Regions from separate parts of the Streptomyces sp. JLBJ103 genome, predicted to be linked through region 2. Evidence: riboswitches for the same ligand, from Rfam matches in the RefSeq annotation. Region 2 holds a riboswitch; each other region holds the start of a gene.

Region 1 (6,807 bases), 3.9 Mb from region 2:
GGGTGATGCCGCTGATGGTGACGGCCTGGCGCCCGGCCGCGCGCTCCGCGAGCGAGGCCCGCTGGAGGTATTCGTCGGGGGAGGAGGACAGCGCGAGCTGGAGGGTGGGGGCGACGGTACCGGCCCGGTACTGGGCGGTGGCGTACGCGCCGAGGGTGTTGCGCGCGGTATTCAGCCGGGCGGTTCTGCGGGCGGCCTCGTCGCGGAGTTCACCCAGTGCGCGGCGGGCCGTGTCGGCCTTCTCCCGGGCGCCGTTGTACTTCTCGGTGGCCTCTTCGGCCTCCTGTTGGTACCGGTCGACCCTGGCCTTCACCTGAGCGGTGGTGAGATGGGGGTCGGCGTGCCCGGTGCCCTCGAGGGTGGTCGCGGAGGCGGCGCCGGTGAGGGCGAGGAGCGCGGCCGTCCGGGCGGTGCTGCTGACGAGCGAGCGTTTGGGCTTGCTGCGCGACTTCCTGTGCGACGCCACGGCGGCGGTACACCTTCCTGGCTGAGTGGGTGGTGCTGGTGGTCCTGGCTGGGTGGGTAGTCCTGGCTGAGCGGGTGGTGCTGGTCTGTCGGGGACCGGGAGATGGCAGCCCACCCAAGAGGCGGGGACCCTCCGTTGACGGGAGGCGGACTGCCATCTGGAGGAGGAAGCTAGGCCGGGGGACGGGGGCGGTGCGGGGTGATGCACGGGAATGGACGCATTTCGTCGTTCCTGTGCCATGGGCTGATCACGGGACGTGCGGGGTGGGTGGCACTGCGTGGTGGCCGTGACCGAAGCCGGGATCAGGGCCCACCCAGGTGAAAGGTGGTGCTATGTGCGGCGCTAGTGTCCGTGCGTATGGACGTCCTCATCAATGCCTTTGTCGGTTTGCACATCGTCGGTATAGCCGCGCTGCTGGGCGGATTTCTCTCCCAGATGAAGCAGATGAGTGCGGGCACCGCACGGATGACCCCCGGAATGCTGCACGGGGCGCTGACCATGCTGGTGACCGGAGTGGCACTGGTCGGCCTCAACCAGGCCGACGGCGGCGCCGTCAACAACATCAAGATCGGGGTCAAGCTGGCGCTGTTGATCGTGGTGCTGTGCCTGGTCTATGTGAAGCGGGACGAGGAGAAGGTGGAGTCGGCCGCGTTCGGGGCGGTCGGTGCCCTCACCACCGTGAACATCTTCATCGCCGTGCTGTGGACCTGATCTTCCCCGGTCGCCGCCCACTTCGATCAATAACGGCTTGATACCGCATATCAATTCGTGCGCAACCCTTTGCACTCGCGAGCTGTCTTAAGAGCACAAGACGGCCGGAGGGAGCGGGTAATGGGGGTAGTGGGGGCGCACAGAGGGCTCACGAGCGACAAGGGCCCAGGGTTTTTCAGGCGGTTCGGGACCAGGCGGATACGGCGTACGGGAGTCGCGCTGGGTCTGGCGGGGATGGTGATGCCGCTCGCGGTCGCCCTCGCCACCCCGGCTCAGGCCGCACCGTCGTGTACGACGAGCGCCGGGCCGTATCAGAAGAAGGTCGAGAAGTTCCTCGGCCGCCCGGTGGACGGACGGCAGTCGCGCACCGACTGCCTGGCGATCCAGAAGTTCCAGATCAACAACGGCATCAGCCCGACCATCGGCTATGCCGGGCCCATCACCTGGGGGGTGATGAGCCTGAAGAACGCGCAGCGGGCGGCGGGCCACAACCCCAACGCGGCGGGGAGGTGCCCCACCAACAGGGGCCGGATCGCCTGCGTTGACCTCACCCGCCAGCTGAGCTGGGTCCAGGACGGCTCCCGGCTGGTCTACGGACCGGTGCCGGTGCGCACGGGGCGTGACCGCTATGAGACCCGGACGGGTCTGAAGAAGATCTACTGGCGGGACATCGACCACTGGTCGACGATCTACGACGTCGCCATGCCGTACAGCCAGTTCTTCGACGGCGGTCAGGCGTTCCACTCGATCGCGGGGAGTGTGTGGTCCCCGCCCGGCTCCCATGGCTGCGTCAACATGCGTAAGGGCGACGCCAAGAAGTACTGGAGCCTGCTGAGGAACGGCGACGACGTCTACGTCTACGGCCGCAAGCCCGGCACGTAACGGCCTGCGGCCCGCGCTCGGCGTACGGCCACGCGCCCCCGTCCCAGCTGCGCAGCTGGGACGGGGGCGCGTGCCATGCATGGTGCCGAGGGTCCGCCCCTCACACGACGGGGCGCGGCCCGGACGTCAGGCGGGGCGCACGCTGCCGTAGATCGGCATTTCGGTGATCGGCGCCTTCTTCACGGTGTCACCCGGCTTCGGCGCGTGGATCATCATCCCGTCGCCGATGTAGAGCCCGACATGGCTGATGTCGTCGTAGAAGAAGACCAGATCGCCTGGTTTGAGGTCGGACGTCGACACCCGCGTCCCGACCTTCACCTGGTCCCAGGTGGTGCGCGGCAGGGACACCCCGGCGGACTTCCAGGCCGCCTGGGTCAGCCCCGAGCAGTCGAAGGAGTTGGGGCCGGTGGCGCCCCAGACGTACGGCTTGCCGATCTGTGCCTGGGCGAAGGCGACCGCCTGCGCCGCCTTGGTGCTGGTGGAGGGGGCAGGAGTGGAAGGAGCGGACGGCGTGGACGAGCCGGAGCTGTCGTTGGACTCCTGCTGCCGCTGACGTTCGGCCGCGGCCTGCCGCTGACGTTCGGCCTCCGCCTGCCGCTGCTTCTCGGCGAGTGCGGCCGCCTTGCGCCGGGCCTCCTCCTGCTTCGCCTTCTCGATCGCCGCCAGCCGTGCCTTCTCCTTGGCGGTCAGGTTCGACAGCAGGCGCCGCGCCTCGGACAGCTTGGTCTGGACGGCCTGCTTCTTCGTCTTGAGCGTCTTCTGCGACGAGGTCAGCGAGGCGAGGCTCTTGGTGGCGGTGGCGCGCTCCTTGGCCGCCTTGGTGCGCTCCGTCTGGAACTCCTCGACGGCCTCCTTCTGGCGGCCGGTGAGCCGGTCCATCAGATGCGACTGGTCGAAGACGTCGCGCGGGTCGGAGGAGAAGAGCATGGCGGCGGTGCTGGTGGCCATGCCGCCGCTGCGGTACTGGGCCGCGGCGTAGGTGCCGAGCGTGCGCCGGGCCTCGTTGAGCTTCTCGGTGCGCTTGGCGACGCTGTCCAGCAGCTTGTCGACCTTGGCGCGCTGGGTCTCGGTGCGCTCCTTGGCGGCGTTGTAGCCCTGGGTGGCGCTCTCCGCCTGGTGGTAAAGGGTGTCGACCTTCTTCTTGACCTCTTCGATCGACTGGGTGGCGGGCTTGGGATCGCCGGGCGCGGCGTTCGCCGCCTGGGAGAGCAGGGTGACCGAGGCCAGGGCGGCCGTGGTGACCCCGACGGCGGTCCGGCGGCTCTGACCGTTCAGCGCTGCCGGTATTCGGGTCCGCGGCTTGCGGTGCGACGCCAAGGGAGGCGACTCCTTCCGTGGACCGCCTACCGGGTTAGCTGTCGGGTTCGGGCGGAACGGAAGGCTGCCCTACGGCCCGTCCGGGCGGCACGGTGTGCCGTCGCCGGGCCGATTCACCCCGGTGGAACGTGTGGGTCCCCGGCTCCGGCTGCCTCGCGACGTGGCCGGACTCGGCGGAGGCCGTCCGTGCCGACGTGGTTCGCCGACAGGTGTTCGGACTGCCTGACGGAGGACGGTAGCCAACTCGTGGGGCTCCTGTGAAGGCTGGTGTTCCTTTTGCCCGAAACCGTTTCGTGATGTTCGCACGTAGGCTGTCAGTGGCGCGGCCTAGACTCGGTGAGCGATGAGCAGCCTCTTTGACGACAGCTTCCTGGCGGACCTCGGACCCTCGGGCGAGGAGCCCCCACCGCCCGAGGACCACGAGCACCACGAGGGCCCCGAGCACCACGGTCCCGGCGGTGGTGAGGACGTACCGCACCACCTCTTCAGCGGCGATTTCGACGCGCCCGTGCCGAGCGTGCCCCGGGAGGCGTACTACCGGGACGGCGCGGCGCGGCCGGCCGTGGACCCGGCGGCCCTGCTCGAGGGGCTGAACGAGCAGCAGCGTGCCGCCGTGGAGCACACCGGCTCACCGCTGCTGATCGTCGCGGGCGCCGGTTCCGGCAAGACCCGGGTGCTCACCCACCGCATCGCGTATCTGCTCGGCGCGCGCGGAGTGCACCCCGGCCAGATCCTCGCCATCACCTTCACCAACAAGGCCGCGGGCGAGATGAAGGAGCGGGTGGAGGAGCTGGTCGGACCACGGGCGCATGCCATGTGGGTCTCCACCTTCCACAGCGCCTGTGTGCGCATCCTGCGCCGCGAGTCCAAGAAGCTGGGCTTCACCTCATCGTTCTCGATCTACGACGCGGCCGATTCCAAGCGGTTGATGGCGCTGGTCTGCCGGGATCTGGACCTGGACCCCAAGCGGTTCCCGCCCAAGTCCTTCAGCGCCAAGATCTCCAACCTGAAGAACGAGCTGATCGACGAGGAGACCTTCGCCGGGCAGGCCGCGGACGGCTTCGAGAAGACGCTCGCCGAGGCGTATGCGATGTACCAGTCGAGGCTGCGCGAGGCCAACGCGCTGGACTTTGACGACATCATCATGACCACGGTCAATCTGCTCCAGGCGTTCCCCGATGTCGCCGAGCACTACCGCCGCCGGTTCCGCCATGTGCTGGTCGACGAGTACCAGGACACCAACCACGCGCAGTACACCCTGGTGCGCGAGCTGGTCGGCACGGACACCGAGGAGACCACGGCCGGCGAGCTGTGCGTGGTGGGCGACGCCGACCAGTCCATCTACGCTTTCCGCGGCGCCACCATCCGTAACATCCTCCAGTTCGAGGAGGACTACCCGGACGCGCGGACCATCCTGCTGGAGCAGAACTACCGCTCCACACAGACCATCCTCAGCGCGGCCAACGCGGTCATCGAGCGCAATGAGAACCGCCGCCCGAAGAACCTGTGGACCGAGGCCGGTGCCGGGGCCACCATCACCGGCTATGTGGCCGACACCGAGCACGACGAGGCCCAGTTCGTCGCCGATGAGATCGACCGGCTGACGGACGCGGGCGACGCCAAGGCGGGGGATGTCGCCGTCTTCTACCGCACCAACGCCCAGTCCCGTGTCTTCGAGGAAATCTTCATCCGCGTCGGGCTGCCGTACAAGGTCGTCGGCGGAGTGCGCTTCTACGAGCGCAAGGAGGTCCGGGACGTCCTCGCCTATCTGCGGGTGCTGGCCAACCCCGAGGACAACGTCCCGCTGCGCCGCATTCTGAACGTGCCCAAGCGCGGTATCGGCGAGCGCGCCGAGGCGATGATCGACGCGCTGGCGCTGCGCGAGAAGATCACCTTCCCGCAGGCGCTGCGCCGGGTCGACGAGGCGTACGGCATGGCCGCCCGCTCGGCGAACGCGGTGAAGCGGTTCAACACGCTGATGGAGGAGCTGCGCACCATCGTGGAGTCGGGCGCGGGCCCGGCCACGGTGCTGGAGGCGGTGCTCGAGCGCACCGGCTATCTCGCGGAGCTCCAGGCGTCCACGGACCCGCAGGACGAGACCCGGATCGAGAACCTCCAGGAGCTGGCCGCCGTGGCCCTGGAGTTCGAGCAGGACCGGGGTGAGGAGAACCCCGGTACGCTCGCCGAGTTCCTGGAGCAGGTCGCGCTGGTCGCCGACTCCGACCAGATCCCGGACGAGGACCTGGAGGGCACCGGGGTCATCACGCTGATGACGCTGCACACGGCCAAGGGTCTTGAGTTCCCCGTCGTCTTCCTCAGCGGTCTGGAGGACGGCGTCTTCCCGCATATGCGGGCGCTCGGTCAGACCAAGGAGCTGGAGGAGGAGCGGCGGCTCGCCTATGTGGGGATCACACGCGCGCGCGAGCGGCTGTATCTGACGCGTTCGACGATGCGGAGTGCGTGGGGGCAGCCCGCGTACAACCCGCCCTCCCGCTTCCTGGAGGAGATCCCGGACCAGTATGTGCGGTGGCGCCGGACCGGTCCGGCCACCCCGTCGGCGTCCATGGGCGCCATCGCGGGCGGCTCCGGGTTCTCGGGCGGCGGGCTCTCGGGCGGTGGGTCGTCGCGGACGCGCGCGGGGGCGAGCGGTTTCGCCACCCGGCGGGCGAAGGAGCGGCCAGCCGTCTCCCTGGCCATCGGCGACCGGGTCACCCATGACAGCTTCGGGCTCGGCACCGTCGTGGCGGTGAAGGGCAGCGGGGACAACGCGGAGGCCACGATCGACTTTGGCGACGAGAAGCCGAAGCGGCTGCTGCTGCGGTACGCGCCGGTCGAGAAGCTGTAGCTGGAGGGGCGGACTTCAGGGGCGGACTTCGGGGGCTGGGGTGACGACGGGGGCGTTCGGGGGGCGCGTCGAGGTTACGACGGGTTGAGGCCGTGGCCGCGCAGCCAGGGCAGCGGGTCGACGGCCGCCCCGCCCCCGGGGTGCACCTCGAAGTGCAAGTGCGGGCCGGTGGAGTTGCCCGAGTCCCCGGAGAAGGCGATGGTGTCGCCCGCCTTGACGGTCCCGGAGCGGATCTTGGCGCTGCTGAGATGGCAGTACCAGGTCTCCGTGCCGTCCGGACTGGTCAATATGACCATGTTGCCGTAGGCGTCGTTCCACTGGGTCCGCACGGTGCCGTCGGTCGCGGCCATGACGGGGGTGCCGTAGCTGACCGGGAAGTCGATACCGGTGTGCAGGGACATCCAGTTGATGCCCGCCTGGCCGTAGGTGGCGCTCAGGCCGTGCTCGGCGACGGGGAGCGCGAACTTGGGGCGCAGTGCCTCCTTGCGCGCGGCCTCCACGGCCTTGCGCTTCTTCTCGGCGGCCTGGCGTGCCTGGAGGTCGATGCGCTCCTGGGTGCGGCTGGCGCGGTCCCGGAAGTCGTCGG
Region 2 (6,807 bases):
GGGGCCGGGTGGGCGCGGCCGCCGTGGAAGCGCAGATAGCCCCACCCGGCGGTGCGCCACAGCGGGGCGGCCGGTCGCGATCCGGCGTCCGCCCAGCACAGCGCGGCGCCGTGCCGCTCCAGCACCGCGCGCACCTCATCGGTCCACCAGGACGTGTGGCGCGGTTCGACGGCCACCCGGCTCCCGGCGGGGAAGCAGCCCAGAGCGGTGTCCAGCAGCGCGGGATCGGCGCGCAGGGTGGGCGGGAGCTGGAGCAGGACGGGGCCGAGCCGGTCGCCGAGGCCCTGTGCGTGCGACATCAGCCGCTCCACCGGCTCCCGCGGGTCGCGCAGCCGCTTGATGTGGGTGAGATAGCGGCTGGCCTTGAGCGCCATCACAAAGCCGTCGGGGGTGCGGTTCCGCCAGGTGACGAACTGGTCGTGGTCGGGCAGCCGGTAGAAGGCGTTGTTGCTCTCGACGGTGGCGAAGGCACACGCGTACTCCTCCAGCCACAGCCGCTGTGGGCAGTCGGCCGGATAGAGATCGCCCCGCCAGTCCTTGTACTGCCAGCCCGACGTGCCGATCAGGACGGTCATGCCTCGCCCGGGTGCCAGGCCGGCCACTGCCCCGGCCGGTCGGCCCAGTGGACCTGCTCCGGATCGTCGAAGTCGATGTCCGGGAAGGCCCGGCGGACGGTCGGCTCGAACTCCTCCCGTTCGAGGGGTTCACAGCCGAGGCCGCGCAGCCTCACCCGCCGGTAGCGGGTGTCGGCGTCGAAGGGCTCGACGAAGACGGGGTATCCGGACGTGCCCGGATGCGTCGTGTTCCTCATACCTCCAGGGTGCCTCCGGGGCGCGGAATACGCCCTGGAAGCCCGCGCGGCCGGTGCCGCCCGTTTGCGGCCCGGGGCAATGTCGGCTTGATTCGAAGGAGAGCCTTTGTGCCGGGGGTGAGCGATGATCTTCAGCGACCGCGTGGACGCCGGGCGGCGCCTCGCCGAGGCGCTGCGGCCGCTGCGCGACGAGCGGCCCGTGGTACTGGGGCTGCCCCGGGGCGGGGTGCCGGTGGCTTTCGAGGTCGCCCAGGCTCTCGGGGCCCCGCTGGACGTGATCATCGTCCGCAAGCTCGGCGTCCCCTACCACCGTGAGCTGGGCTTCGGCGCCATCGGCGAGGGCGGTGTGCGGGTGGTGCACGAGGCGATCATCCGGATGAGCCGGATCGGTGAGGAGGACCTCCAGGAGGTGGAGCGGACCGAGCAGGCGGAGCTGGTCCGCCAGGCCCGGCGGTTCCGCCGGGGGCGGCCGCGGATAGCGGTCGAGGGCCGGACGGTGATCGTCGTGGACGACGGGATCGCGACCGGGGCCACCGCGCGCGCGGCCTGCCGGGTGGCACGGGCGCAGGGGGCGGCCCGGGTCGTCCTGGCCGTCCCGGTGGCGCCGCCGGACGCGGTCGCGTCGCTGCGCGAGGACGCGGACGAGGTGGTGTGCCTGTCCACACCGCCGGAGTTCTCCGCGGTCGGCGAGTGGTACCAGGACTTCTCGCAGACCGGGGACGCCGAGGTCGTGGAGCTGCTGTCCCACTCGACCGGAGAGACCGGGGAGGCGCATCCTGGAGGGTGAGGTAGGAGGTGATCGCGATGGAGACGATCGTGGGATGCGACGTACAGATGGAATTCCGTGAGGTCGGCCCGCTGACCGAGGCGGTGGTCCGGCTGAGGATGCACGACGGCACCGAGATGCTGGCCCAGGGCCGCGCCAACCGCAACCCCGACGACCCGGCACAGCCGAGGGTCGGCGAGGAGATCGCGGCGGCGAGGGCGCTGAGCAACCTCGCCCACCGGCTGATCGGCAAGGCGGGCGGCGACATCGAGGAAGTCACACACACCAAGGCTCATCTGACGATGTAGGCCGCGGGGAAGCGGTGCCGTGGGGGAGATGCTGGGCTGCCCGGGCGGTGCACCGCCCGGGCAACCCGCTCGGCATGTGCCGGGCCGGTCAGATGGAGGCGCCCTTCTCAGATGGAGACGCCCTTCGACCGCAGATAGCTCAGCGGATTGACGTCCGAACCGTAGTCGGGACCGGTGCGCACCTCGAAGTGCACATGCGGTCCCGTGCTGTTGCCGGTCGAACCGGAGCTGCCTATCTTCTGGCCGCCCTTGACCGACTGGCCGACGTGGACCGAGAGCGCCGACATGTGCGCGTACTGGCTGTACATGCCGTCGGAGTGGCGCAGGACGACCTGGTAGCCGTACGCCCCGCCCCAGCCCGCCGCGACCACCTCGGCCGGGCCCACCGCCCGCACCTGGGTGCCCGCCGGCACGGGGAAGTCGGCGCCGGTGTGGTGGCCGCTGGACCAGTTGCCGGGCACCCCGTAGGCGGTGCCCACGTGGGTGCTGGCGACCGGTGTGGTGAAGGAGGAGGAACGGGTGGCGGTGTCCTGCCGCCCCTGCCCGGTGCCGGGGCTGGTGGCCCGCTGGGCGTCGGCGCCCGTCCTCGGCTTGGCCTGCGGGGCCCGGTCCTGTCCGCCCTGGGCATCGGTGTCGAGGGTGAGCCGCTGGCCGGGGAGGATCAGATTGGGGTCGTCGCCGATGGTCCGGCGGTTGGCGTCGTAGAGCGCCGACCATCCGCCGTCGACGTGCTCGGCACCGGCGATCCGGGAGAGGGTGTCACCCCCGGCCACGGTGTACGAGTCCGACCGCGGTGTGGCCTTGGTGGTGGCCTTGGGCGCGGCCTTCGGGGCAGCCTCGGGGGTGGCCTTCGGCGTCGACTTGGGCGCCGCCTTCGGGGTCTGCGCTCCGGAACCGCTGGAGCCGCCGGAGCCGGTCGAGACGTCCGGGGCCGGTCCGCCGCGCGTCAGCCCGGCCTTCACCGAGCAGACCGGCCAGGCGGTGGGGCCTTGGCTCGCGAGGACCTTCTGGGCCACGGTGATCTGCTCGGCCTTGGTGGCCAGGTCGGCCCGCGCGGCGTAGGAGCCGCCGCCGTATGCCTGCCAGGTGCTCTGGGAGAACTGGAGACCGCCGTAGTAGCCGTTTCCGGTGTTGATGCTCCAGTTGTTGCCGGACTCGCACTCCGCCACTTTGTCCCAGGTGTCGACGGAGGCGGCGTTCGCCTGGCCGACGCCGATGAGCGGCAGGGCCACTCCGGCGCCGCCCGCGGTGAACGCGAGTTGGGCGCGGGAGACGCGGCGAGGCTTAGGCCGGCGGTGACGTCCGCGTGCAGCCATTGAGCTCTTCCTCTCCTACGCCTGCGAGGTGAGCTGTCGGGTTCGGGCTGGAGTTGCCCGGCCGCACGCACGCGGCGCCATGGCCCCGTGGTGCGTCTTCACCCCAAGCCGTACCGCGTGGTCGCGCGGTACGGCGCCTACCTGGTTCCCCCGCTCCTGCCGTGACAGGTCGTCGTGTCACCCCTCAGCCGACGGCAGGACTCGGCGCTCCGGCGGAGGAGGCCCGCGCATGGAATGCGACGAGAGCCGCACAGTAAACACATCGATTTGGTCACGACAAGGTCTCGGTGTGTTGAGCAGGGCACCGGCCTCCGGACCCCTCACCCGGTGTCACTCTGTGCGTCGGATCTCCTTCGGAGAGCGAGACCGTTTTTTTCCGAATGAGTGTCAGAAACGTTACGACACCAAGGAATCCGTTGCCGTTGGTGATCTTTCCCTGGAAATCGATCAATTGGCGGATTCTGCTGTGACCTGCGTCACTGCATTTCCGATTCGACCGATTATGGCGAGATGTGCGCTATGCGGAATTTCTTGAAGAATGCAGCCAATGTGCCGGGTGACATAACGGAGTCAAAGCGGGGAAGGGTGAGCCAAGGGGGATGGACGGGAAGCATCGGGGCACGCGCCCTCGCGGTCGGTGCCCCGCCGATGGCTGACCTGGGGAGGTCACTCATGGCACAACGGCACGGCACGGCAGCACGGCGTACCACCACGGCCCGCTCCCGGCCACTGGTCCTGTCCGCGCTGCTCATGGGCGCGCTGGCCACGGCCACGGGGTGCGGCACCGACTCCGGCGCGGGGGCCTGGGCAGGCTCCGACGCCTCCGGTGCCGCCCGCACGTCGGACGCGGCGGGCGCCCCGCGTTCCTCGGACGCGTCGCGCGCCCCGCGTTCCTCGGACGGGTCCCAGGGCGCCGCCGCTCCGCGTGACCGCTCCGCGCCGTCCCGCGCCCGGTCCGCCACGGACGCCGACGCCCCGGCCGTGCGCCGCATCTGCTCCACACAAGCGCTGAAGCTGACCGTGGGCCGCAAGGACGTGGGCGCGGGCAATGTGTATCTGCCGCTGGTCCTGACCAACACCTCGACCTCGGCCTGCACCCTCACCGGATTCCCCGGGGTGTCCCTGCTCGACGCCGACGGCGCCCGCATAGGCGCCCCCGCCGTCCGGCGGGGCCCCTCGCACTCCACCGTCTCCCTGCCGCCGGGCGGCAGCGCCTCGGCGGTCCTGCACACCCTCAACGAGGGCGTGAACGACACCCCGTGCCGGAAGCCCGCCGCGACCATCCGGGCCTATCCGCCGGACTCCTTCCGGGCCATGACGACCGCGGCGCACTCCTTCCGCGTCTGCGGAGGGGTCTTCGATGTCGAAGCGGTCCGTTCCGGAGCGGGCACCTGACATCTGACAGCGGCATACCGGACCGATGTCACCTCGCGTAGAGGTGTCCGAAAATCTTGACAAGCCAGGCGCCGACTGGCTGTGTTCACCCTTTCGCAATCAAAATAGGTAGGTCACCATGAGGGGTGCCTCACGTGAGCCGGTGTGTAGCGTCCGGAGGGGGACGGTGTCATGGAGCGAGCCGCGACCGGGGTCGAGACGGAGCTGCTGGACCTTTCGGGAGCGACCCTCGAAGACCTTGACCGGAGCGATGGGCTTTCTTCGGTGACCCGGCGATTGCTCGACGCGGTCCAATTTCCACCGACCCTGGTGAACTCCTCCAGTTCCGGACAGAATTGCGGGAGCAAGGGAACCGCGGAATAGTGCCGCATCCCTCGCTTTCCGGAACAAGGTGGCCATGACGGCTGAGCGCTCCTTTCATCGCCTTTCGGAGCGGTGCTTCACCGAGTTGGGCCGGGGTTCGGGCGGTGTGTCGTCGGTGGCCGAGCTGCGATCCGGGCAGCGCAGCCGGACCATGCTCCTACTGCGCGCCCTGGTCGGCATCTGCGCCGACCACTCCGCGTTACCGGGCCCGCTCCCCGACGCCCGGGAGCCGTGGCGCCTTCTGATCCGGGCGGAGCGTGCGGCCCCGGCCGCCGTGGAGCGGGTCTTGCTGCACCCCCAGGCGGGCACCTGGCTCAACCGCTGTCTGCGCGGGCTGCGCGGCCGGGAACCGGTGAAAACGCCACTGTGGACCGAAATCGGCTATCTCCATGCCATGGCCGCTTCGGCCGCACTTCTCGCGGGAATCGACTTCCGTACCACGGTGGCGGTGCGCGAGGGCGGGGTGATCCTACCCGCCCTCGGTTTCGCCCGCCTCCCGGACCGGACGGCGGAAACCGCCGAGGTCGTCCGCGCCCCGGACGGGAAGACCACGCTGACCGCCGGACCGCATACGGTCCCGCTGCCTTTCGACCTCACCCGGAATGCGCCGGGATGGTACGGCCTCCGGCGATTGCGCGGCGAACACCAGGGGCATATCTGCGAGCCCTTCCTCGACGATGTCGACCCCTATCGCGATTTCCTGCGCACCACCCCGCCGGAAAGACTCACCGACGACGAGTGGAAGCACTGGCAGGGGTGTTTCGACACCGCATGGCGGCTGGTCGCGGAGCAGTCGCAGGTGGATCCTGGGGGGATCGCCGCATGTCTGGGCTCCCTCGTCCCCGTGCCCTACACCGCCCATCCCGATCTGTTCAGCGCCTCCTCCCCGGAAGCCCACGGATGTGTGCTGCTCGGCCGCCCCGACGACCCACTCGCGCTGGCCGCGTCGCTGGTGCACGAGGCGCAGCACATCAAGCTCAGCGCACTGATGGATCTGGTGCCGCTGATCGAAGGGGGCCTGGAGGAGGTCCACTACGCGCCCTGGCGGCTGGACCCCCGACCGCTGCGGGGTCTGCTGCACGGGGTGTACGCGTTCCTCGGTGTCACGGGGTTCTGGCGGGACCGGTGGCACCGCGCCGAGGACGGGCCCGCCCGGGACATCGCCGCGTTCGAGTTCGCCCTGCGCCGTGCGCAGACCGCGCGGGGGCTGCGGACACTCCTCGCCCACGCCCGGCTCACACCGCTCGGTGAAAGGTTCCTCCAGCTGGTGGAGGAGCGGCTCGCCGCGTGGTCGGCCGAGCCCGTCCCGCCGCTGCCGCGGCGCTGGGCGACGGATGTGCTCATCGACGCCGAACTCCTCTACCGGCTGCGCCACCTCAGGCCCGACCCCGCGCAGACCACCCGCTGGGCGCGGGCCTGGCGGGCGGGCAACGCCCCGCCGCGGGACCTGCCCGCCACCGCGGTCCGGCCGGCTCCCACCGGGATCCCGGCGCGCCCCGCGCTCGTCCGCCACCGGCTCATGGACCCGGCGGCGTTCGCCCGCCTCGACACGGACCGGAACGCAACGCTCCCCGACGGCACCACACCCGCCGGGGCCGATCTCGACTGGGCCGCGGACCGGGCCGCGGCCGCGCTGCGCGGCTACCGGGCCCGGCTGGCGACGGCCCCGGACGATCTGAGTGCCTGGGCGGGGCTCGCCCTCAGCATGCCGGACAGCACCGCGCGACAGGCGCTGCTGAGCCGCCCCGAGCTGGTGCTCGCCGTCCACCGGGCGTTATGCGGCACGGGGACGGAACGGACGGCCGGTCCCGGTCCGGGGCCTGATCCGATCGCCCTCGCGCGGTGGAT
Region 3 (6,807 bases), 4.1 Mb from region 2:
AACTGGGCCGACTCGGGCTCCTGCTCATCTGGTGCTGTCATGCCTGGATACTCGTGTTTTCGCGAGGCGGAGTGGTCAGCACCTTGCCGAGCTGCCCGACGAGCTGCTGCATACGGAAGGTGATGTCGGCCATGTCGACATCGGGGGCGGACGAGACCGCCAGATACGCGCCCTCACCGGCGGAGATGAGGAAGACCCAGCCGCCGTCGAACTCCACCAGGGTCTGACGCCAGTTCATCTGCGGATCACCGCAGAAGCCGCCCATGGTGCGGCTCAGCGACTGGATACCGCTCATGGCGGCGGCCACGGTGTCGGCCTCGTCCTTCCGGACGTCCTGAGAGCGGGCCATCAGCAGACCGTCGGCGGACACCAGGAGCGCATGACGTGCACCCGGCACTTCCAGGGCGCTGTCAAGCATCCAGGCCAGGTCGTTGTTCACTGAGGATCATGCCCTTCCCTGTTCGGAGTTGCGGAGCGACCGGACTGCGTACCGCGCTGGAAGGCGCCCATGATCGACGCGGTTTCCTCACTGGTCCGGACCGAGGCATTGCCGGAATCTTCACGCGGCACGATGGAGATCGATCCCTTTCGGCGACGTTTCGGCAGACCGCCGGCGGTGGAACCGGATTCCTCCGGCGCGGCTGCGGTGGGCGTATGGGACACCGGCGGTTCTTCCGGCTCGGGCATATTGGTCAGCAGGTCCTCGGGAAGAAGCACAACGGCACGCACACCGCCGTAGGGAGAGGCCGAATCGACGGAGACGTTGAAGCCGTACCGGTTGGCCAGCACACCGATCACCGCGAAGCCGAACTGCGGCGGATTGCCCAGACCCGTCACACCCGTCGCGCGCTGTGCCGACAGCAGCCGATCGGCCCGGTTCTTCTCCTCCTCGTTCATACCGACACCGGCGTCGTCGATGATGATGCAGACGCCCTTGGGAACGGTGCGGATGGTGATGTCGATCGGGGAGTCCGGGGCCGAGTAACTGGTCGCGTTGTCCAGCAGTTCGGCGAGGGCCAGCGCGACCGGCTCGACGGCCCGGCTGGTGAGCGCGAAATTGCTCTGGGAACGGATGTCGACGCGGGTGTAGTGGCGGATGCGGCCCTTCGCGGAACGCACCACGTCGTAGACCGAGGCGACGGCCCGCTGACGGCCCAGCCAGCCGTCGCAGAGAACGGCGATGGACTGCGCGCGCCGGCCGAACTGCGAGTTCATGTGGTCGATCTCCAGCAGATCCTGGAGAATGTGGTGCTCGCCGTACCTGTCCTGGAGCTTGGAAATGGCCAGCTGCTGCTCGTTGGCGAGACCCTGAAGCGTTCGCATGGCGGATTTCAGCGCGCTCTTGGTGGCCTCTTCCGCGCGGACCTGAGCCTCCTGGACCGCCGTGGAGTAATGGTTCTCAAGATCCGTGTAGCGGTTTTCCGCTTCCGCCTTCTCGGAGCGCAGTTTCGCCTGCGTCTTTCGCCCGCGGAATATGGCAGTTGCAGCGAGAGGCGTGCCTGCGATCAGGGCCCAGAGTGCTGGATCCTGTATGTATTGCGTCATGAGACTCTCTTTAACGACTAGACCGCCAGGGACTGAAAGGGAGGGGTAGCGCGTCTGGTGGTTCCGGAGGGGCGGAGGGCGGCAGTGAACCGCCGCCCGTGTGGCGGTGGTTCAGCGCCCGTACGGCGCCCGCAGGGTCCGGGGACATCGCACTCGTCTTGCCGACGGCAGCGCACAGGCGGCGGTGCGCCTAAACGGCTCCGTATGCCCGACTGGCGGCATAATGCTCCTCAGAGTGGGGACCCTCCCGGTTGATTTACCGGATCGCCGTGTGTCTTACGCGCCCTTGGCTCGCCTGGCAAGCGCGGTGATCGTATCACCAGCAAGCGGTAGCCCCGTGCATGTGCCTCAGTCCCATTCGGCACCTGACGCCATTTCAGCCATGGCTCTTTTTACGCGCATTGACCGACGTCAGCAGGTGTAACGGCATGTCATACGGAGCGCGGAGCAACATCGGAGAGAGGCCCGCCGTAGCCCCCTCATATCCGGGCAATCAGCCCTGTCTGCGGGCGACTCGTGGAGGGAGTGTGGAGATATTCCTAGGACTGCTCTCAGGACATATCTCCATTGATTGTTATTGATGCCCGTTCATCCGAATGCAGCCGAAAAGGGCAGTATTGGTGGAGGGGGCAGGGGTGGCCGGTATCGTCGGGGGGTGCCCGAGCAGCCCCGTGACGTACCCGAGCCCACCCTCTTCACCTGGGAGTTCGCAGCCGATCCGTACCCCGCGTACGCCTGGCTCCGCGAACATGCCCCGGTCCGCAGGACCACGCTCCCCAGTGGAGTCGAGGCATGGCTGGTGACCCGCTACGCCGACGCCCGGCAGGCATTGGCCGATCCCCGGTTGTCCAAGAACCCGCAGACGCACAGTGAGTCGGCGCATGCCCGGGGCAAGGTGGGTATCCCCGGCGAGCAGCGTGCCGATCTGATGACCCATCTGCTCAATATCGATCCGCCGGATCACACCCGGCTGCGTCGGCTGGTGTCCAAGGCATTCACCCCGCGCCGGGTCGCCGCGTTCGCCCCGCGGGTACGGGAGTTGACCGATCAGCTCATCGACGCCTTCGAGGAAAGGGGGGAGGCCGATCTGATCCATGAGTTCGCCTTCCCCCTTCCCATCTATGCGATCTGCGATCTGCTCGGGGTGCCCCGCGAAGATCAGGACGACTTCCGGGACTGGGCGGGTTCCATGATCCGGCACGGCGGTGGGCCACGCGGCGGAGTGGCCCGTGCGGTAAAGCGCATCCGCGCGTATCTCGCCGAACTGATCCACCGCAAGCGGGAGACGCTCGGAGCGGAAGGTGAGGAGGAGGACCTCATTTCCGCGCTGATCCGGGCCAGCGACCACGGGGAGCACCTCACCGAGAACGAGGCCGCGGCGATGGCCTTCATCCTCTTGTTCGCCGGGTTCGAGACCACGGTCAATCTGATCGGTAACGGGATGTACGCATTGCTGCGCCATCCCGTTCAACGCGCGCGGCTCCAGCGGGCCCTGGAAGAAGGGGACGAGCGGCTGCTCGCGGCGGGCGTCGAGGAACTGCTGCGCTACGACGGCCCGGTGGAGATCGCCACCTGGCGGTTCGCCACCGAGCCGCTGACCATCGGCGGAGAGCGCATCGCCGAGGGGGAGCCGGTGCTGGTGGTGCTGGCCGCCGCGGACCGCGACCCCGAGCGGTTCCGCGACCCCGAGGTGCTGGACCTCACCCGGACCGACAACCAGCACTTGGGCTACGGCCACGGCATTCATTACTGTCTGGGCGCCCCGCTCGCCCGGCTGGAGGCGCAGACCGCGATCGGCACCCTGCTGCGGCGGCTGCCCGATATCCGGCTTGCGGTGGATTCGGATGATCTGCGGTGGCGCGGTGGGCTGATCATGCGCGGACTGCGCACCCTTCCGGTGACCTGGAATTCCCCGGGCCGCTGAACCGCCGAAGGCCCGTGCCGGGCGACATAAGTGACGAATGATCAGCGGCGTGACCGGGGCGTGACCTGGGATACATCGGCTTGTGATGATCGGGTGCCGTCGCTATGTTCAACCGACAACTCAGCCGCCGACACGAGAGGCCACCACATGCGTTCCGGGAACGGTCGACACCGCCGCCCCCGTCAGGCTCCGGCCATCGTCGTCGCGGCGGGCGTAACGGGTGCCGGGCTCGCCATCCCCCTCTTCGGGGCCAGTGGCGCCCAGGCCGCCTCCACCGCCACCTGGGACAAGGTCGCCGAGTGCGAGAGCGGCGGGATGTGGAGCGCCAACGAGGGCAACGGCTTCTACGGCGGCCTCCAGCTCACCCTGGACATGTGGAAGAGCTACGGCGGTACCGCCTACGCCCCGCGCCCCGATCTGGCCAGCCGCTCCCAGCAGATATCCGTGGCCCAGTCGATCCTGGACGACCGCGGCCCGGACGCCTGGCCCAGCTGCGGGGTGAACGCGGGACTCGCCGACGGTGGTGACGCCCCCGAGGTGAACCCCGGCTTCACCCAGCCCCCGTCCGTCGGTCAGCGCGGGGACGTCGGGAACGACGGGGAGGACCGCGAGCGCGACGGCTCCTCGTCCGAGGACCGCGGTGACTCCGCCGGGGACCGTGGTGACGTCGCCGAGGACCGCGGCGCCGCGTCGGACTCCTCCGGCTCTTCGGACGACCAGCGCCGGACACCCGGCCAGGACGAGGAGCGCGGAAAGCCCTCCCCGTCCGACTCGCCCAGCGGAGAGGGCGCCGACTCCCAGTCGCCCTCCCCGTCGCACACGAAGGGCGCCGACTCCACGGACATCCCGGAGTCTCCGGACGCCTCGGATTCCCCGGGCGAGGAGTCCCCGGACGAGAGCGCCGACCCCACGCCCACCGGACGCCACCGCGGCTCCGCGGACCCGGACGAGGGAGACAGCGGCAAGGAGACCCGGCGGCCCTCCGGACGGCATGCCTCGCGGGACGGCGCGGACCGCGCCGAGGAGCCCTCGGACGACGGCTACACCGTGCGGCCCGGTGACAGCCTTTCAGGCATCGCCGAGCGCCAGGACCTCGCGACCGGCTGGCACGGCCTCTACAAAGGCAACGAAAGCCTCATCGGGGACAATCCGGATCTGATCGTCCCCGGTCAGCGACTGGATCTCAGCGCCAAGGGGCGGTAGTTCGGGGTGAATTGCCCGATCTGGCTCCGATGAGATATAGATCTCGTCGCAAAATCCGGAGCGCACCCCCTGCCCGATTCTCCTCACCCGGTCCCACCTGCGTAGATGTGGGCCGGGTGAGATCAGTTACAGCAGCTCTCGCTGTGAATGGGGTGTTTGAACCTTCTCGGTGGGTGTGATTACCGTCTTTCCGCTCGCCACCGCGGGCACCGTCGATCGTCACGCCGAGTCCTGCCGGCGGTCGGGGGGAACCGACGCGTCAGCGCCGAAGGCAGGAGCGGGGGACCCAAGGTAGGTGCCGAATGGCCTGTGGACACGGGCTCGTCGGCTTGGGGTGAAGCCGGGCGCGATCGATCGTCGATCGTTCGTCGATCGTTTGTGAACGGCCGGGCAACTCACGTCCGAACCCGACAGCTCACCTCGTAGGCGTCGGTGAGGAAACGAACCAACGATGCTCAAGTCCAACGGCAAGCACCGCCGCCCGTCCAAGGCCACCCGTATCGCCGCGCTCGCCGGTCTCGCGGGCGCCGCCGTGGCCGCCCCGCTCCTCGGGGCCACCTCCGCCTCCGCCGCCACCACTGCCCAGTGGGACAAGGTCGCGCAGTGCGAGTCCGGCGGCAACTGGTCCATCAACACCGGTAACGGCTACTACGGCGGACTCCAGTTCTCGAGCTCCACCTGGGCCGCCTACGGCGGCACCTCGTTCGCCCCCACGGCCGACAAGGCCACCAAGGACCAGCAGATACAGATTGCCGAGAAGGTTCTCGGCAGCCAGGGCAAGGGGGCCTGGCCGGTCTGCGGTACGGGTCTGACCACCGGCGGCACCCCGTCCGGCTCGGGTTTCTCGGGCTCCGGTCAGCAGGAGTCGCAGGCCCCGGCGCCCAAGCCCGCGCAGCCCAAGCCCGCGCAGCCGAAGGCCGAGACCCGCTCCGAGCCCGACCGCGCCGCGCGCCACGAGACCCGTGGGCCGGTGAAGAAGGGCGACGGCGAGTACAAGGTCAAGGCCGGTGACACCCTGGGCAAGATCGCCGAGGCCGAGAAGGTCGAGGGCGGCTGGCAGAAGCTCTTCGAGCTGAACAAGGACATCATCGAGCAGGCCGACCTGATCTACCCGGGCCAGCAGCTCCACCTGAGCTGACCCCGGTCCGGCTGAGCTGACCCCGGTCCGGCCGAACGGGCCGGAGTCGGGTCCCGTCGATCACGCGTCGACCACGAGCCCCGGCCGGGCGCGCCGCCCCGCGGTGTGTCCCGGCCGGGGCTCATCGGTTGATGGAAAATGCAGATATCCGCGTCTAAATCTGCCTTTTTGTGCCACGTCCTGTCTCGCGGGACGAGCAACGGGGGGTGCAGCCCTCCGGTCCGGTTAGGCTCGTGCTGCTACCGCAGACACATACGAAGGAGAACCTCGTGCCGTCCATCGACGTCGTCGTAGCTCGCGAGATCCTCGACTCGCGAGGCAACCCCACGGTCGAGGTCGAGGTCGGCCTCGACGACGGCAGCACGGGCCGTGCCGCCGTTCCGTCCGGTGCCTCCACCGGAGCCTTCGAGGCCCTCGAGCTCCGAGACGGCGACAAGAACCGCTACAACGGCAAGGGCGTGGAGAAGGCCGTCCTCGCCGTCATCGAGCAGATCGGTCCCGAGCTCGTCGGCTACGACGCCACCGAGCAGCGCCTGATCGACCAGGCGATGTTCGACCTGGACGCCACCCCGGACAAGTCCTCGCTCGGTGCCAACGCCATCCTCGGTGTCTCCCTCGCTGTCGCGCACGCCGCCTCCGAGGCGTCCGACCTTCCGCTCTTCCGGTACCTGGGCGGCCCCAACGCCCACCTGCTGCCGGTCCCGATGATGAACATCCTCAACGGCGGCTCGCACGCCGACTCCAACGTGGACATCCAGGAGTTCATGATCGCTCCAATCGGCGCGGAGTCCTTCTCCGAGGCCCTGCGCTGGGGCGCCGAGGTCTACCACACCCTGAAGTCGGTGCTGAAGGAGCGGGGCCTGTCCACCGGCCTCGGCGACGAGGGCGGCTTCGCGCCGAACCTCGACTCCAACCGCGAGGCCCTGGACCTGATCGTCGAGGCGATCAAGAAGGCCGGCTACCAGCCGGGCCAGGACATCGCGCTGGCGCTCGACGT

What was found. A riboswitch is a leader RNA that binds a small molecule or an ion and turns the genes downstream of it on or off. The one in region 2 is predicted to bind cyclic di-AMP.
Region 1: linked by a shared signal. The riboswitch ahead of AC4BEG_RS19845 (C40 family peptidase) and the one ahead of AC4BEG_RS02270 (transglycosylase family protein) in region 2 are both predicted to bind cyclic di-AMP.
Region 3: linked by a shared signal. The riboswitch ahead of AC4BEG_RS20575 (transglycosylase family protein) and the one ahead of AC4BEG_RS02270 (transglycosylase family protein) in region 2 are both predicted to bind cyclic di-AMP.

What each region holds. Positions count from the first base shown of each region.
Region 1 covers NZ_CM177089.1:4,490,439-4,497,245, forward strand. Annotated here, with positions in the region: gene AC4BEG_RS19830 (C40 family peptidase) at 1-466, opposite strand, end outside; gene AC4BEG_RS19835 (hypothetical protein) at 824-1,177, shown strand; gene AC4BEG_RS19840 (L,D-transpeptidase) at 1,412-2,059, shown strand; gene AC4BEG_RS19845 (C40 family peptidase) at 2,186-3,376, opposite strand; cyclic di-AMP (ydaO/yuaA leader) riboswitch at 3,385-3,562, opposite strand; gene pcrA (DNA helicase PcrA) at 3,720-6,221, shown strand; gene AC4BEG_RS19855 (M23 family metallopeptidase) at 6,296-6,807, opposite strand, start outside.
Region 2 covers NZ_CM177089.1:553,619-560,425, reverse strand. Annotated here, with positions in the region: gene AC4BEG_RS02290 (DUF72 domain-containing protein) at 1-575, opposite strand, end outside; gene AC4BEG_RS02285 (hypothetical protein) at 572-811, opposite strand; partial or broken gene AC4BEG_RS02280 (phosphoribosyltransferase) at 936-1,589, shown strand; gene AC4BEG_RS02275 (DUF1876 domain-containing protein) at 1,616-1,885, shown strand; gene AC4BEG_RS02270 (transglycosylase family protein) at 1,993-3,201, opposite strand; cyclic di-AMP (ydaO/yuaA leader) riboswitch at 3,207-3,383, opposite strand; gene AC4BEG_RS02265 (DUF4232 domain-containing protein) at 3,874-4,596, shown strand; gene AC4BEG_RS02260 (HEXXH motif domain-containing protein) at 4,994-6,807, shown strand, end outside.
Region 3 covers NZ_CM177089.1:4,653,398-4,660,204, forward strand. Annotated here, with positions in the region: gene AC4BEG_RS20550 (DUF742 domain-containing protein) at 1-41, opposite strand, end outside; gene AC4BEG_RS20555 (roadblock/LC7 domain-containing protein) at 38-439, opposite strand; gene AC4BEG_RS20560 (ATP-binding protein) at 436-1,545, opposite strand; gene AC4BEG_RS20565 (cytochrome P450 family protein) at 2,126-3,469, shown strand; gene AC4BEG_RS20570 (transglycosylase family protein) at 3,617-4,672, shown strand; cyclic di-AMP (ydaO/yuaA leader) riboswitch at 4,926-5,116, shown strand; gene AC4BEG_RS20575 (transglycosylase family protein) at 5,124-5,810, shown strand; gene eno (phosphopyruvate hydratase) at 6,080-6,807, shown strand, end outside.